One region of the Acetobacterium sp. UBA5834 genome, then DNA from elsewhere that is predicted to be linked to it. Evidence: riboswitches for the same ligand, from Rfam matches in the RefSeq annotation. Region 1 holds a riboswitch; the other holds the start of a gene.
The links. Region 1 has a riboswitch for cyclic di-GMP ahead of B3F51_RS06835 (poly-gamma-glutamate hydrolase family protein). Riboswitches for the same ligand answer to the same signal wherever they lie in the genome.
Positions count from the first base shown of each region.

Region 2: another riboswitch for cyclic di-GMP. It lies ahead of B3F51_RS14930 (prepilin peptidase); the one in region 1 lies ahead of B3F51_RS06835 (poly-gamma-glutamate hydrolase family protein).

Region 1 covers NZ_DJGY01000030.1:82,281-90,105, reverse strand. Annotated here, with positions in the region: partial or broken gene pgsB (poly-gamma-glutamate synthase PgsB) at 1-277, shown strand, start outside; gene pgsC (poly-gamma-glutamate biosynthesis protein PgsC) at 300-755, shown strand; gene B3F51_RS06850 (CapA family protein) at 770-1,771, shown strand; gene B3F51_RS06845 (gamma-glutamyltransferase family protein) at 1,820-3,475, shown strand; gene B3F51_RS06840 (hypothetical protein) at 3,555-4,058, shown strand; gene B3F51_RS06835 (poly-gamma-glutamate hydrolase family protein) at 4,113-4,790, opposite strand; cyclic di-GMP riboswitch class I at 4,861-4,945, opposite strand; cyclic di-GMP riboswitch class I at 5,029-5,113, opposite strand; gene B3F51_RS06830 (glycoside hydrolase family 16 protein) at 5,501-6,202, opposite strand; gene B3F51_RS06825 (VOC family protein) at 6,279-6,689, opposite strand; gene B3F51_RS06820 (cation-translocating P-type ATPase) at 6,857-7,825, opposite strand, start outside.
Region 2 covers NZ_DJGY01000069.1:194,763-202,587, forward strand. Annotated here, with positions in the region: gene cpaB (Flp pilus assembly protein CpaB) at 1-151, opposite strand, end outside; gene B3F51_RS14900 (pilus assembly protein TadG-related protein) at 220-1,254, opposite strand; gene B3F51_RS14905 (TadE/TadG family type IV pilus assembly protein) at 1,255-1,665, opposite strand; gene B3F51_RS14910 (Flp family type IVb pilin) at 1,839-2,006, opposite strand; gene B3F51_RS14915 (Flp family type IVb pilin) at 2,053-2,220, opposite strand; gene B3F51_RS14920 (Flp family type IVb pilin) at 2,280-2,447, opposite strand; gene B3F51_RS14925 (Flp family type IVb pilin) at 2,500-2,667, opposite strand; gene B3F51_RS14930 (prepilin peptidase) at 2,722-3,399, opposite strand; cyclic di-GMP riboswitch class I at 3,479-3,563, opposite strand; cyclic di-GMP riboswitch class I at 3,643-3,727, opposite strand; gene B3F51_RS14935 (DUF2325 domain-containing protein) at 4,213-4,551, shown strand; gene B3F51_RS14940 (DUF3793 family protein) at 4,548-5,105, shown strand; gene B3F51_RS14945 (bifunctional diguanylate cyclase/phosphodiesterase) at 5,213-7,825, opposite strand, start outside.

The sequences.
Region 1 (7,825 bases):
GATGCAGTTTGCTCAGGATGTTTTCCCATATTTACCCAGCAATCTTTTTATCTGTATGGGTTCCAGCACGAAGCCGATTCTGGATGAATATAATGCAGGAAAAATTCAAACCGATGAATTTTATGATGCCAAAACTGCAAATGGATTTGATATATATAAAGATCTTGAAACCAAGCTTGCCGGTAAAGTCATCTTCGGGGTTGGCAATATTCATGGCACCGCCGAGGAATTCATTGAAGCTTTATTAAATATTGAACCTGAATTAGTCACAAAATAAATCAAACAAGGGAGAAGATAAAATGTACGGAACCGAATTGTATACTGCCATTATCATCGGTGCTATGATCAGTTTGATCTATACCGAAGCAACCGGAATTCTGCCAGCTGGTTTAGTGGTGGCCGGATATATAGCCCTAATGTTTAATCACCCCTATACCATTTTGATTATGCTGTTGATCAGCTGCCTGTCTTATTTAATCGTAACCCATGGTGTTGCCCGCCTGGTAATCCTGTACGGCCGCCGAAAATTTTTGGCGATGATCACGGTTGCGGTAATTATTACGGCCCTGCTCGGCATTATGGTTCCCTATCTGCCCTATGAATTTTTTGCAATTACCGGAATTGGCGTTATTGTCCCCGGCATCATTGCCAATTGCATTGATCGACAAGGCTTTGCGCACACCATGATCAGTACAGTGATCGTCAGTACGGCAACTTTTTTACTTTTATTTGGCTATAATGCTATTTTTGTATAACTAGGGTAGCCGATATGGATAAAAAGTTAACTTTTAAGATGAAAGTCCTTCGTTTTACCAAAAAATACAAAAAAAGAACAACACCGCATACCCTGATCGCAACCGCCATCCTGCTGTTTTTACTAATTCTTATACCGGCTATGGATCAGGTTCTGGTTCAGGGAAAACCTGAAGTGGTGACTCAAACCGGCACATTTACGGCTAGCTTTACTGGTGATCTTAACTTTAATGACTACTATGAAAAATACATTAACGACAATGGAACTACCAAAATCACCCAGGATGTCATCCGTTATTTAGAAACATCTGATTATGTGACAGGTAATGTGATAGGTACCTTTACTGAAACCGAAGCTAAATTATTAGCTGATTCTCATTTCTCGGTTGTTGACGTTTATGATGAAACCGCAGCCGAAACAACCATTCTGGAAAAAAATGACCTACCCTATGTGGGTACCCGCTCCATTGGTGAAGACAATGTCGTTTATCAACAGATCAACGATGTAACCGTAGCTACACTCGGAACTTCAGAAGCCAGATTTGTTGACGATTTGAAATGGATTAAAGAGGCTAAATTAAATGCCGATATCGTCGTTGTCCATATTAATTGGTACGAAAAATACACCACCAAAGTCAGTGACAGCCAACGTAGCATTGCCAAAGCCCTGAGTGATGCTGGGGCTGATTTTATTGTTGGTCATAACACCAGGGTTCTTCAACCGATTGAAATCTATCAGGATACGGTAATCATGTATAGTTTAGGTAATTTTTTGCATGGTGAGGTTTATGCAAGTACACAAGACAGTGCCATTATTCAATATACCACTGATGCTAATTTTTCCTCGATCACTATGAGCATTATTCCCTTGAGTTTGACTTATGGCCGACCTCATCCCGCCGTCAATTTAACCGAAGTCCTTAATCGACATAACATCTTCGACGTGCTTACCCGCGAACTGCCTGATACCATTACAACAACTGAAACCAATGGGGTTCTCAGTTTTACACTTCACTAAGAAGACCCCACTTTATATTTCATAATCAGATAGGATGGAACTGATCGCTTGAAAGCAAATAAACATCTCACAAAAATTGCTGTTCTTACCCTGGCAACCGCCTGTATTCTTTTTGGGGGACTGATGCTCCTGCTTAATAATAGCAACAAAACAAATCATGACCAAAACATGAATGCTTATCTTGGTACAAACAGCCAAGGAAGTCCTGGTTATGGCGTTGTATCGGACAATATCGAGGCAACAGAGATTGGTATGAAGATTCTTGAACAAGGCGGCAGTGCGGTGGATGCGGCGATTGCCGTTTCCTATGCTTTAGGGGTTATTTCGCCGTTTGCCTCAGGTATTGGAGGCGGTGGCATTATGCTGGTTTATCCTGCTGATGGAACTGATCCGATCGTCTACGATTATATGGGGTCATCCCCGGTAAATACCTCTGGTTCAATCGCTGTTCCCGGTTTTGTCAAGGGGATGGCAGCAGTTCATCAGGATTTTGGAAAATTGTCGATGGCTGATCTGCTTGATCCATCCATAAAGCTGGCTAAAGAAGGTGCTGTAGTTACCCCCCTACTTGTAAGAATGATCACGAATTCCCAAGCTAAAATTGACCCTGCTGTGCGTGACGTTTTTTTTCCGGGTGGATCTCCAATCTCAGCAGGTGATCAGCTTAAACAACCAGCCTTGGCGGAAACGCTGGAAACAATCAAGACAAATGGTTCAGACGACTTTTATCAGGGAGAGATTGCCAATCAAATCGCCAAAAGCAACAGCGGTGTAACGTTGCAGGATCTGTCATCCTACCAGGTTGAAAAACGAATACCCGCTATGGGGTCTTTTGATGGATATGAGGTCTTTTCTTCAGCACCTTCTTCCGGCGGTGTTACGCTGATTCAAATGCTGGCGCTTTCAGAAAAACTTGAATTAAGCAAATATCCGGTCGATTCTCCGGAATACATCACGCTCTTATCGGAGATAACCCAGGTCAGTTATAATGATCGATATCAGAATGTCCTTGATCCAAATTTTTATAATGTCGATAGTACCGAATTGACATCGGCAGATCATATTTCCCAATTAGCTGGAAAAATCACGCCGATTGTCAACCTAACGCAAACAATAACGGTGGATAGCCTTGCAGAAAGCAACGGAGAGGAAAATACGACCCATTTTGTCATTTGCGATCAAAACGGGATGATGGTTTCTGTAACCAATACCTTAACCTACTGGTTTGGCACTGGCAAAAATGTCGACGGCTTTTTTATGAATGCACACATGGAAAACTTTTCTACCAATGCTTCATCTTTGAATAAAGCCGAAGCCGGAAAAAGACCCCGGTCTTATATTTCACCAACGATTTTAGCAAAACACGGAAAACCCGTTATGGGCATCGGCAGTCCCGGGGGTAAACGGATTCCTTTGATGATAACTGAGGTGCTTGAGCGTTTTTTCAAATATGACCAATCTTTACAGGAAGCAATTGATGCACCTCGTTTTTTCAATGATCAGAATTCAGTTTACGTGGAAGACAATTATTTAACCACCGCAACCGAGGAGCAGCTCCGCGAAATGGGTTATTCTGTTATCAGATATGACAATCCCCTGTTTTATGGCGGGGTGAATTCACTTTATGTTGATTATCTGAATAATAAAATACTCGGTGGCGCTGATGATCGACGGAATGCCTCCTGGCTATGGAATCGAAACTGAAAGAATCAGAATCCCCCAAAGAGCATTACTGCTGTTTCACACCCTTAAATAAACCTAACTAAACTAAGGAGGAAATTTGATGAAAGATGATTCTAAACTACAATCAATGCTATCAAAAATTAATAAGTTAATTCTAGGTAAAGATGAAACGGAAAAGGATAATTGTAAAATTGATGCCGAAGCCCAGAGAATTTATGGACTGTTACGAGCTGCCTATCAACAGATGAAGAACAAGGATGACGAGCTCGATTATTATGACTTTAATCCTCATACCGATGAAGGGATTTATATCCGTAATACGCCCCGCCCTTCTTTTGCGGTGGTTCTTCAATGGGATCTATCTGATTTTGATGATTTTTATGAATTCTGCCAGGCGAATATTTGTAAACCCTGTATGGATAAAGATCCCAATGTTTCAAATCTTGAATTTTTCATGGGGGTACCCGATGATCTTTGTCCTAATGGACGTAAAAGACTGCATTATAACTATGTACTGGCCGATGAACTCAAGTTTATTGATCATGGCCTCGAGGGATGCACCCATTCTTTTTGTAAAATTGCCATGAAAGAAATTAAGCATTAAAAAAGATGGTTTCCTATAAACGGAAGCCATCTTTTTATTTGTAGAAGTTAAAACTTATACCAGCCCAGCTTTGATCGCATTGACGTATTTGCTAAATTCAGGTGTTTTTGACTGAAGACCTTTTGATGTCAAAGCTGAAAAGAAAGTTGCTCTTAATCCTGTGGATAATTCAATCTGAACACCAGCATGGTTCAAATTGTCATTGGCAATATTTGCTTGACTTGTGCCCGCAAGATATCCTGGAGGATCTGCGACCTGATAGCCAGCAGCTGTTAAGCTTTCCTTAACTTTGTTAACCATCGTTGTATCAAGACCACTGACATAGGTCAGTTTTTCTGAACTTGAATATCCATGAACACTAAGGGTTTTTTTACTGCTTTGTACTAAAGAACGAGCAATTGGTTCATCAAAATTTGTTGAAGTGATGTGCAAAGAAAAATTATCACTTTTCATTATACCATAAAATCCATAGAATTTATAATTAGAGCCGGCAATGGCATCGGCTAATTCACTGGTTCCAGGTTCAATCATTCCACCGTGGATCGCAACAATTGCCAGATCAGAAGTAGTATTCCGAGATGCGATTTTATAATCAGTTCCCTGAACCTTCACAGCCGACAATTCACCGTAATTTGCATATAAATCGGCAGCACTGACAGACTGAACTGGTAGTGCCAAGGCACAAGTCAGAAATAAGCCTGCGATTACAGCCATAATTTTCGATTTTTTCATGATAGGTTCCTCCATTTTAATAGAAAAGCTTCAATTTTCAACTGAAAATGAAGCGAATACTCAATATTCTTTCGGTAACCCGGCCACCTTCGTCTTGCAACATTAGGTCCGTGGTTTTGCGTCTCCAACTTTCGTTGGGTTTGCCATTATCGTATTGTTTTATGAATATCAAGACCTCCTTTAAAATAGAAAAACTTCTATCACGCATTACCGAAACAGAAGTTTGAGTTCAATATTTTCCGGTAACCCGGCTACCATCGTCTTAAGACATTAGGCCCGTGGTTTTGCGTCTTCAACTTTCATTGAATTTGCCTTTTCTTTTGTTAAGAGCATTATTTCACAATCGCGATGTTTTTGCAATAGATTTTATTTTAAAAATAAGCTGAATATATCAAAAAAATTCCATCTTTAACATTTTATAATATGTCTACGATTCGAAATAGCATATTACAGGCTTTTTAGATGATATAATCAAGGCGAATAATTCTTTCTTACATTTCTTCTTTATTAACCATAATCTGGAATCGCTATTATTTAAAGATTAATTTAAGAATAATCCAATTACAATCATACTTTTAACGAAGATTATTTTTTACTGAATAAGATTGCCCTCATCGTTCTTTGGCACATAAATTAATCTGGTTTTTCACTGTCGATGGTATTATACCTATTCTGGAAATAGTCATTCTAATTAATTTTATTTTTTCTAACTAATATCGAATCCAATCAACCAATAATACCTGATCATCCGGAACTGGAGTTCCTGCCAGCCAATTGGGGTACCAGGTATTGACCATCAGCTGCATCGGTTGTCCCACCGGGAATCCGTCCTGCCATGACAGAATAAACTTGTTGTCCACATAAAAAGCCAGCTGATCTTCGGTATAGTCAAAACGGTAATTATGAAAAGCGGCAGTGGGATCAAAACCCAACGCTCCCACATATTCATTCTGGACTTCGCCATCAGCGTAGGTGGTCAGAAGCAGCTTTCCTTCTTTAGTATTGTGTATTTCAATGTCAATTTCATAAAAATAATCCGGCGGGGCGTAAAGAAAGAAACCCGTAATCGATGAAGGTGCCACCGGCAATTTCATCCGGGTTTCGTAGCTGCCGTAGGTCACGGCTTGCCGTTTAACCAATTCTCCCCCCTCCAGACTATTGGCTGGCATTCTGATCTTCAGAAAACCATCATTGATCTCAATATTTTGGGGATTCAGCCAGGTTCTCCCTAGATTTTTATCAGATACTGCCCAGATTGTTTCATCAAAGATATCAAAGTTTTCCTGCTGCATTTCACTTTCTGAGCCAGTGCTACCCTGATAAGATGACGAATTCGCCCGATACAGATACACCATAATAACAATCAACAAACATCCCAGAATAAATAATAGCATAACCAATGACTTCTTCATCTAAAACGTCCTCCCTTATTATGCCGTTAATTATGTCACTTTATTCGATTTTAAGAAATTTTAATTTTATGCTGATTTATTCGGCAGAAAATTGCCATCCGATGCCAAACTTATCAGTTAAAGATCCATAGGCTTTACTCCAGAAGGTTTCCTGCAGTAACATCTCCACCGACCCGCCCTTGCTCAATAGACCAAACAGTCGTTTGATTTCTTCCACATCATGGTCTGTGATGATCAAGGTAATGTTATTCCCTTTAATAAAAGACATGCCTGGCGGTACATCCGAAAACATAATCATGTTTCCTCTGATATCCATTTGGGCATTGGCAACCAGGTCTCTGATGTTATCCGTCATCGGAAAGTTCGGATCTACCTGCATTTCGCCAAAGGTCATGATCTCCGGTTCCGCTGTCTTAAATACTTCCGCATAGAACATCACCGCTTCACGACAATTACCCGGAAAATTAATGTAGGGACCAATCTTCATCTTTTTTCTCCTTCTCTGATAATCGGTTATTAATTTCTGATTCTATACCTATTCATACCCCATCATCAAATATTTATGCCACTTATAAAAAATATAGTTAACCGAAAAAGGGCACCTGCAATAAAATTTGCAGATGCCCATAGACTGACGGCAATAATATGAAACGATTAGATCCCCAGTTTTCTCTGAAAATATTTTACTATTTCAACAATTGGAATCACCACTACAGCAAGAGCCATAGCTACAAAGTATTCCATTAGACTGATGGGTTCAAACTCAAATGCTGTGGCAATGCTGGGAATATAAATAACTGCCGTGGTCAATACCAGCGAAACCGCCATGGCCAAAAACAAGAATTTATTCTGGTGCTGCATCTTAAAGATCGACTGGCGACGGCTACGCATATTCAGCGAATGGAACATCTCTGCCATCGACAGGGTCAAAAAGGCCATGGTCATACCATCAGCACTTTCGGCAATTTCCCAGACTCCGGCTTCGATATAATGCCCGACAAAATAGGCGACGATGGTCACCACGGCCACCATGCCGCCTTGCCAGATCACATCGACTCCCAGTCCCCGGGAAAAAACACCTTCCCGAGATTCCCGGGGCGGATGCTTCATAGTATCGGCTTCTTCTCCTTCAACGCCCAAAGCGATGGCTGGAAAGGAATCTGTAATCAGGTTGATCCACAGTAAATGCACTGGCTTGAGAATCGTGAAACCCAACAGAGTCGCCACAAAAATGGCGATAACTTCCGATAAATTAGAAGACAGCAAAAATTGAATAGCTTTACGGATATTATCGTAGATCCGCCGCCCTTCCTCAACGGCATTGACAATTGTGGCAAAATTATCGTCTGCCAGTACCATATCGGCCACATTTTTGGTCACATCGGTGCCTGTGATCCCCATTCCTACTCCGATATCAGCCGTTTTAATGGATGGCGCATCGTTGACGCCGTCACCAGTCATAGCGACAATCATCCCCTGCTTCTGCCAGGCTTTGACAATCCTTACCTTGTGTTCCGGTTGAACCCGGGCATAAACTGCGTAATGGCCAATTTCTTTTTGCAGCTGGTCTTCGCTGATTTCATCCAGCTGGGCTCCGGTGATGGCTTCTTTGGAATCAGTGAT
Region 2 (7,825 bases), on a different contig from region 1:
CAATGACGGTTCCCTTGGGAATGGCCTGAGTTGCCAAAACAACGGGCTGTGTCGCCTGGTCTTTGCCTTTTTGCAGGGAGATTGCAAATTGAAAAACTGCAAATCCGGTGATCACCGATACGATCAATGCAATTATTACGAGTTTTTTCATCGATTTCTCCATTCAACTGATTAATGGGTTTATAAATGGTATTTACCCAAAATACCGGTAATTATTAATTATTCGGAAAGGATCAAATTATATAATCCAAAATCCCCATCGGTTCCTTCCCCGACGTTACTTCCTGAAGAAGCGCCATTTGACACCATATTTAAGAATGAACCAGTGATTTCACCTTTATCAGTTTGATTTTCCAGAAGAAACGCGGCAAATCCCTCCACTACAACGGTTTGTTTATCAACCGTATACGAGTAAATGGGCACCTTGACAATTCTCGGGCATGTCGGTTCGAAATTATCAGTAGTGCAGCCAACACCGCCGCTGAGCGCACCAAAATGGGTACAACCGTTGTAACGTTCATCAAAGCCCTGAAAAGTAGGTCCTTCCATGTTTCCCATTTCTTTTAAGAGAACATCGCCAACACTGATTTCACCGGCATAACCCTGGGTAATCCAAATCCGATAATCGCTGGCTCCCCCTCCTTGGCCATCGAGATCAAGTGCTCCAAAAAAGGATGGGGAATCGCTCCAAACATTTTTTTCCCCGTATTTCAAAGTTACGTGCGTCAGGTTATTGCTGGCCAACCTTAATTCCATTTCCTCTTTCGTCAAGCCAATTGGTGCCACCCCAGTGGTTCTGATAACTGGCGACAGTTTTGCCACAGCCGTTCGGGTAAGGTCCAAATAATCGACTCCAAATATTTTGGCAAAATACATCGGTACCGTATTATCAACAGTAACACGAATTTCAGTATATTGACCATTACTGATTTTCCCCAGAATGACATCCTCAGGCGTTAAATCCGGAAAACCATTAAGATCGGCATAATTAATGGCACTCTCTTTAATCTGATTGACCTTGGTGGTGTTTCCCGTTTCGATGGGTAGTAACCGCCCGGATGAATATACGGCTGCATCCGCAGCTTTTTGCTGTTCTCCAGTACTTAAAAACGCCAACCCCAGATCGATTACCAATGCCAGCATTCCCATAATAAATACCATCGAAACGGCCACAATAATCAACGCATCACCTTGTTCGGATTTTTTTATCTGTCTATAGGGAAATTTTTTTAATAAGTTCATTATCTGTCTCATTTACTCCACCTTCATGGTACAGGATGAAGAAAGATTCATGGTTTCACCCTGAACAAAAACACCAACAATTGGAGTCAATATATTCACATCATCACTGATAACGATGATTACATCACCAAGACGGGGGTTTGATGTATTTGTAAACGTGATGCTGATGTCTACAGTGTCGGCAATGTTCTCAGGAGCAATTGTCCGAATATGCTCTTCAATTGCTGTCTTACTGGTTGAATGAACGATTGCATAGCGTGCGCCTTCTCTTGCGGCATAATCAATACTGTTCTGATTCATAAACAGCCAACCAAAATCGATAATTGCGCACAAAATCATAATCAAAATTGGCAGGGTGATAGCAAGCTCAACAATTGCTTGCCCGTCTTCTTTTTTAAACCGTTTGATTATGTTTGCAAACATTTTTCCTCCCTGATCATTCATCCTGAAGATCTGATTTATTTAACTGTAACTGGAGCAGATCGTTTAACCGACTAAAAAAGGCATATTGATTACGTCCGGCAGAAATCTCCACTTTGACGTTGCCAATATGCCACTGGTTTCTTCACAGTAAACACAATAACTACCTGTAGGCTTTATGCTGCTAATTGGGTTCCAATATCCGTAAAAAATTGACCGATTTGAGGGCCCAGTAACCAGATGGCAGCAATGGCAGCCAATGCAATCCCGGCAATAATCAGACCATATTCAACCATACCCTGTCCATCTTCTTCTCTGATCATGCGTGATAATCCGTTTTTCATTTTATTTTCTCCTTTTAATTTAGTATCTTCAATAAATTATTATCGTTTATGCAGCTAATTGAGTACCAATATCGGTAAAGAATTGACCGATTTGCGGGCCTAGTAACCAGATGGCAGCAATGGCAGCCAATGCAATCCCGGCAATAATCAAACCATACTCAACCATACCCTGTCCATCTTCTTCTCTGATCATGCGTGACAATCCGTTTTTCATCTCTTTCTTCTCCTTTATATTTTATGATTCGTGCTTAATTTTTTAAATAGTCTACTTCATTATGCCGCCATCTGCGTTCCGATATCCGTAAAGAACTGACTGATTTGTGGTCCCAGTAGCCAAATGGCGGCAATGGCAGCCAATGCAATCCCGGCAATAATCAAGCCATACTCAACCATACCCTGTCCGTCTTCTTCTCTGATCATGTGCATTAATTGATTTTTCATTTCAGTTTCTCCTCCAATATTTTATATTTGTTAGTCAAACTAATTAGCGTAATTATGCTGCTAACTGAGTGCCGATATCTGTAAACATTTGCCCGATTTGCGGCCCCAATAACCAAATGGCAGCAATGGCAGCCAATGCAATCCCGGCGATAATCAAGCCATATTCAACCATGCCCTGTCCATCTTCTTCTCTGATCATGCGTGATAATCCGTTTTTCATTTTTTCTTCTCCTTTTTAATATTTTTTACGTATTGTTACCAAGTTTACCTCGGTTTAAAACAACATTCCAAAATCTATCAGATAATTTGTGTTGATAAGGTTTAAAATTAATACGGATACAAAACTGGAAGCCATAAACGGTCCCAGGGCAACCTTTGATTTTAAATTACCTTTTCTTCTAATGATCAGGTAAGCTGTGTAGATCATCAGAAAGAAAGTCATTATCATAATCGCAGAAATTATTCCATAAACGCCCAAACAAAAACCAACCGCAGCGGCATATTTTACGTCTCCCCAACCAGCGCCCTTTCCAATTATTGCTGGTAAAAAGAATATAATAAAACCAATTACTAAACCAAAGATATTCATCCCAATACTGGTAATCGGCTGCCCGGTAATGATGAAGGCACCGCCCACGAATATCGTCATTAATACCAGCTCATTGGGAATTTTTTTAATGCTGATGTCGACAGCAGAAAGAATGACACAGATTGAAAAGAGCAACATACATTCCAGTGTTTTTGGTTCAAGTCCGTTGAGCTTTACAAAGACCAACCAGATGATTGCATTAAGCATCGCCCAAAAGATTGTTTTTGTAACACTGCCGGATAACTGATGGTTGGTTAAGGTCTTGACTCGCTGACTGATTAAATAATCAGTCGTTTTTTTCATAAATACTCCCATCACTGCTCCAATTATAAAAACTTCTGCAGTTATCAGTAATTGATCCATCAGTATCCTCCATTCGTTTTTTGCAATAAAAAAGCAACGATTTACTCGTTGCAATTAAGGCGAATTAAATACACCTATAATCTGCAACTGGCTGTCATATAAATACTTATTTAGACCCTATAGCTTTGCGTCCTTACCTTTCGATAAGTTTGCCAAATATTAAATTGACCAACAACTGAATCGTATAGAATAAAAAAACAACGCATTGACACGTTGCATTATAATCATCATTAAAAAATGTGGTTGTGCAACTGGCTGTCATATAAATAATTACTTAGACCCTAAAGCTTTGCGTCCTTACCTTTCGATAAGTTTGCTAAATATTCTATTGGCATCATGATAAGGCATATATTATCAATTGTCAAGTGAATATTTTGCGAATTATTTTTTTTATTATATTTGCAGCAGTAATATTTTGCTCAAAATACTTTAGATTACTGCTGACATTAAATATAAGATATTCATTATATGCGCCGATGTTTCTTGTGCATCACTCGACTTTTGATTAATATTGTTGTGCAATTTTGTGATATTATTATCAATCATCAATTGTATTATAATAATCTAATGTTGCAGCCGTTTTTTTGATGATCAATGTTATTTCGCGAAAACTGTTAATCAATATAAAGTCAATGCTTAAAATATTGTATGTTGATTTATGCGGTATAATATTTAAATATGAGCTTTGTAGTCAGCCATAAAAACCAATAATAATTCCTTAATAAATGTTTAAAAATAATTGACAGCTGCTCCGAATTGTGATAAGTTATAATCAGTTAGTAATAACTAACACAAGGGGATGGAGGGCACCAAATGAGCATTGTTATTATTGGCGGAAATGATCGCATGATTTATCAATATAAAGATTTATGCAAAGAATATGATTGTCGGGCTAAGGTTTTCACCCAAATGCAGGGTGCAATGAAAAAAAAAATCGGCGTCCCAGATTTGATTGTATTATTTACTGGGACGGTTTCGCATAAAATGGTAAACTGTGCGACCGATGAGGCAAAAAGACTAAATTTGCCCCTGGCACGGTCACATAGCAGCAGTTTGGCTGCATTACGAAACATTCTGGAGGAGCATTGTGCTCAATGTAAGAATTGCGATGGCTGTGTTTTAAAATCGCATACCCGGAAGATGTCGTCATGAACAAGTTCGAGAGAGAATTGATACGCCACTGTTCGCCTACATTAGCCGGAATGAAAACTGGTAATTTATTCAGTTATCCATTTACCAGCTATTGCCAACTCGCAGAGCAGCTGGAGCAGTGTAATAATACGTTGAATGCTCGTGGGGTTTATCTGGAGGTACTGAGGATAAATGCCAGTCGGGTTTTAATCTATGTTTATCGTCAAAGTCGACTGCTCAAAGACTTTTCATGTCCGCGGGTGGACAGCTTTCTTCAGGACATTGGTTATCGTACCGAGGATTTGAAATCTTGTCTGGAATTTTTATCCAAGCGGATTCAAGATTCCAGCGAATTTCCCCACGAGATTGGCTTGTTTTTAAGTTATCCGTTTGAAGATGTTCAGGGATTTATCGAGCATGAAGGAAAAAATTGTAAATATTGTGGTTGTTGGAAAGTATATTGCAATGAAAACGAAGCAATCAAACTTTTCAACAAATATAAAAAATGTACGCAAGCTTACTATCGACGATTGCTCAGTGGGTCATCACTTAGGAGATTGACTGTTGCTGCCTAACTAAAAATTTGACTGTTGTAATTGCTCTGTCAAAGGCCATCCATTTGCTATTGGCAAAAATGGATGGCCTTCTTAAATAATTTTGTTTTTATCAATGATTTATGGGTTTAATTTTCATCAGTTATTTCAAAGATATGATTAAAAATATTTTCTATCGCTGCTGAATCCAGCGGTTTACTGAAAAGATAGCCCTGAATATAGTTGCAACCGCCACGCTTTAATTGCCAATATTGATCCCAATCTTCAATCCCCTCTGCGGTGATTTCTAGCTTTAGACTATGTGCCAATGAAATTAGACTATCCATGACCTGATTGTTTTTGAGGTTTAGAAACTTATCATTGATGGATTTATCCAACTTAACCTTATCAACTGGTATATATGTCAGATAATTCAGAGATGAATAGCCGGTACCAAAGTCATCCAGGGCGATTTTGAAACCAGCATCTTTTAATCCCTGTAAAAAAAACATCGTTTCATTATCATTCTCCAGCAGAATGCTTTCTGTAATTTCAATTTCAATCATTTCTGGTTTAACTGCATGAGTCCTTATGAGTTGCCCCAGATACGCGATAAAATCTCTATCCTTCAATTGTTTACTGGAATAATTAATCGCAATTATTTTTTCTCCGAGCCCCATGTCTCGCCATTTAGCAAATTGTTCAATAGCCGTTTTAGCAACCCAACGACCGATATTGATAATCAGACCCGTATCTTCTGCAACTGGAATAAATTGATCTGGTCGGATATTATGATCTTTAAATCGCAATAACGCTTCGAACCCATGGATTTGAGCTGAACACAAATCGACTTGTGGCTGATACAGAAGTTTGAAACCATCCGTTTCTAAGGCTTCTCGAATAATTGCTTCTATTTCGATTCGGGTATTAATAATATCTTTCATTTCAGAGTAATAAAAGATGTAGTTGTTTTTGCCGCTATGTTTAACATGATACATCGCTGTATCAGCATTCATTATAATTTGATTGATATCACAACTGTCTTCCGGAAAACAGGTTAATCCCATACTGATATTGATATTATTGGCTTTGCCGTTGAGTACAAATGCTTTGTCAAAGGCTGCTTTTGTAATTTGAGCGAAATTTTCAACTTCTTGCGTTCCATTAACATTTTTTATTAAAATCAGGAACTCATCTCCGCCAAAACGGGAAACAAACGTCTTTTCATTGGAAAGGTCACTGAGTCGATGAGCAATCATTTTTAAGATCTCATCACCATAGACATGTCCCTGGGTATCATTGATCGCTTTAAAGTTATCGATATCAAACAATAAAACGGCGCCAGGTTTGCCAGATTCCAGTGCATCCGCAAGTTTTTCTAAAAAGCTCATTCGATTTGGCAAATCGGTTAAAAAATCATGGGTAGCAAGGTATTCAATATAGTCCTCCTGTTCCTTCATTCGTGTCGTGTCCATGAGAATTCCATGAATTTGTTTAATAAGACCATTGCCCTGTGATATTCCTCTGCCCCGGAATAGTAGCCATTTTACTTTATTATTCTCATCGTTAATGGGAATCTGAATATCAATTTCATTTTTACGCCCAGCACAGTAGGACTGTATTTCGGATAATAATCTGTTTTTGTGTTCCGGATCGGTTAATCGACTCAATAAATCTTCAAATTTTTCGTTTTCATTGGGGATTCGACTGACATAAGAAAAGTTATCAGATATCAGAATTTCATTAGTATCTAAATCCAATTCCCAAACTGCACTATTTGTAATTTCTGTCGCAATGGCATATTTCTGATTCAGGATTCCGACTTCTTTGAGACTTTTTTCAATGACCTCATACTGAGATCTCAATTTGTCTTCAGTTTTTTCAAGATGATCATTGGTTATTTTTAGACTCTCATAACTTTCCTGTAATTGTTTTTGAATGGCACGTCGTTTTAAATTATCGACGATAAGAATTAATGAAACAGTCAAAAGAAAAAGTATCAGAACCCCGATGCTAACAAAAATTTCCCGATATTTTTCCAGAGGCGAGGGTTCTTTATTAATTAATACCGCATTTTTGGGAATCAGCGACTCGGGAATATTGAATTTTTTAATGAGATCATAATCAAATATATAGTAATAGGGTGTATCCTCAATAAGACCCATTGATTCCACGGACTTGCCATTTAATATATCCATGATTAAATTGCCAGAGATCCGTCCAAAGGCCTCGTAGTCAATCAGTTTTCCGCCCAATATGCCTTCACCAATTCCGCCAATACTGGTTCGATAGACCGGTATGGTGGTATTATCTTTCAAAAACTGATACTGATCGTTTAAGTCTTTGACAACACCGTTTTTGTCCTGGTTCATACTCAGGTATAAAAGAATTGCATCGTCATTAAGATTTTTAAGCACTTCCCCAAACTCAGCAAAGGTATAATCCGATACGTTTAAGACCCGAAAATCAAGATCACTAAATTCACTTTGAGTGGCCAGAAATTGCCCCTGATCACCTTGTCCGGTCAGGGATGAGTCCACAATACCAATAACTTGAGAAGCTTTAGGATTGAATTTTTTGGCGATTTTAATCGTTTCGACCATTGAAAATTTTTCGAACATTCCTGTAAAGTAAGGGCTTTCGGCCGCTACTTTCCCCCGCTCGAAATCATTGATTCCGAAAAACACCACCGGTATTTGGGGAAACAGCGTATCGTGATGATCGATCATAAACTGTAAGGCATTATCATCCCCAACGAGCAC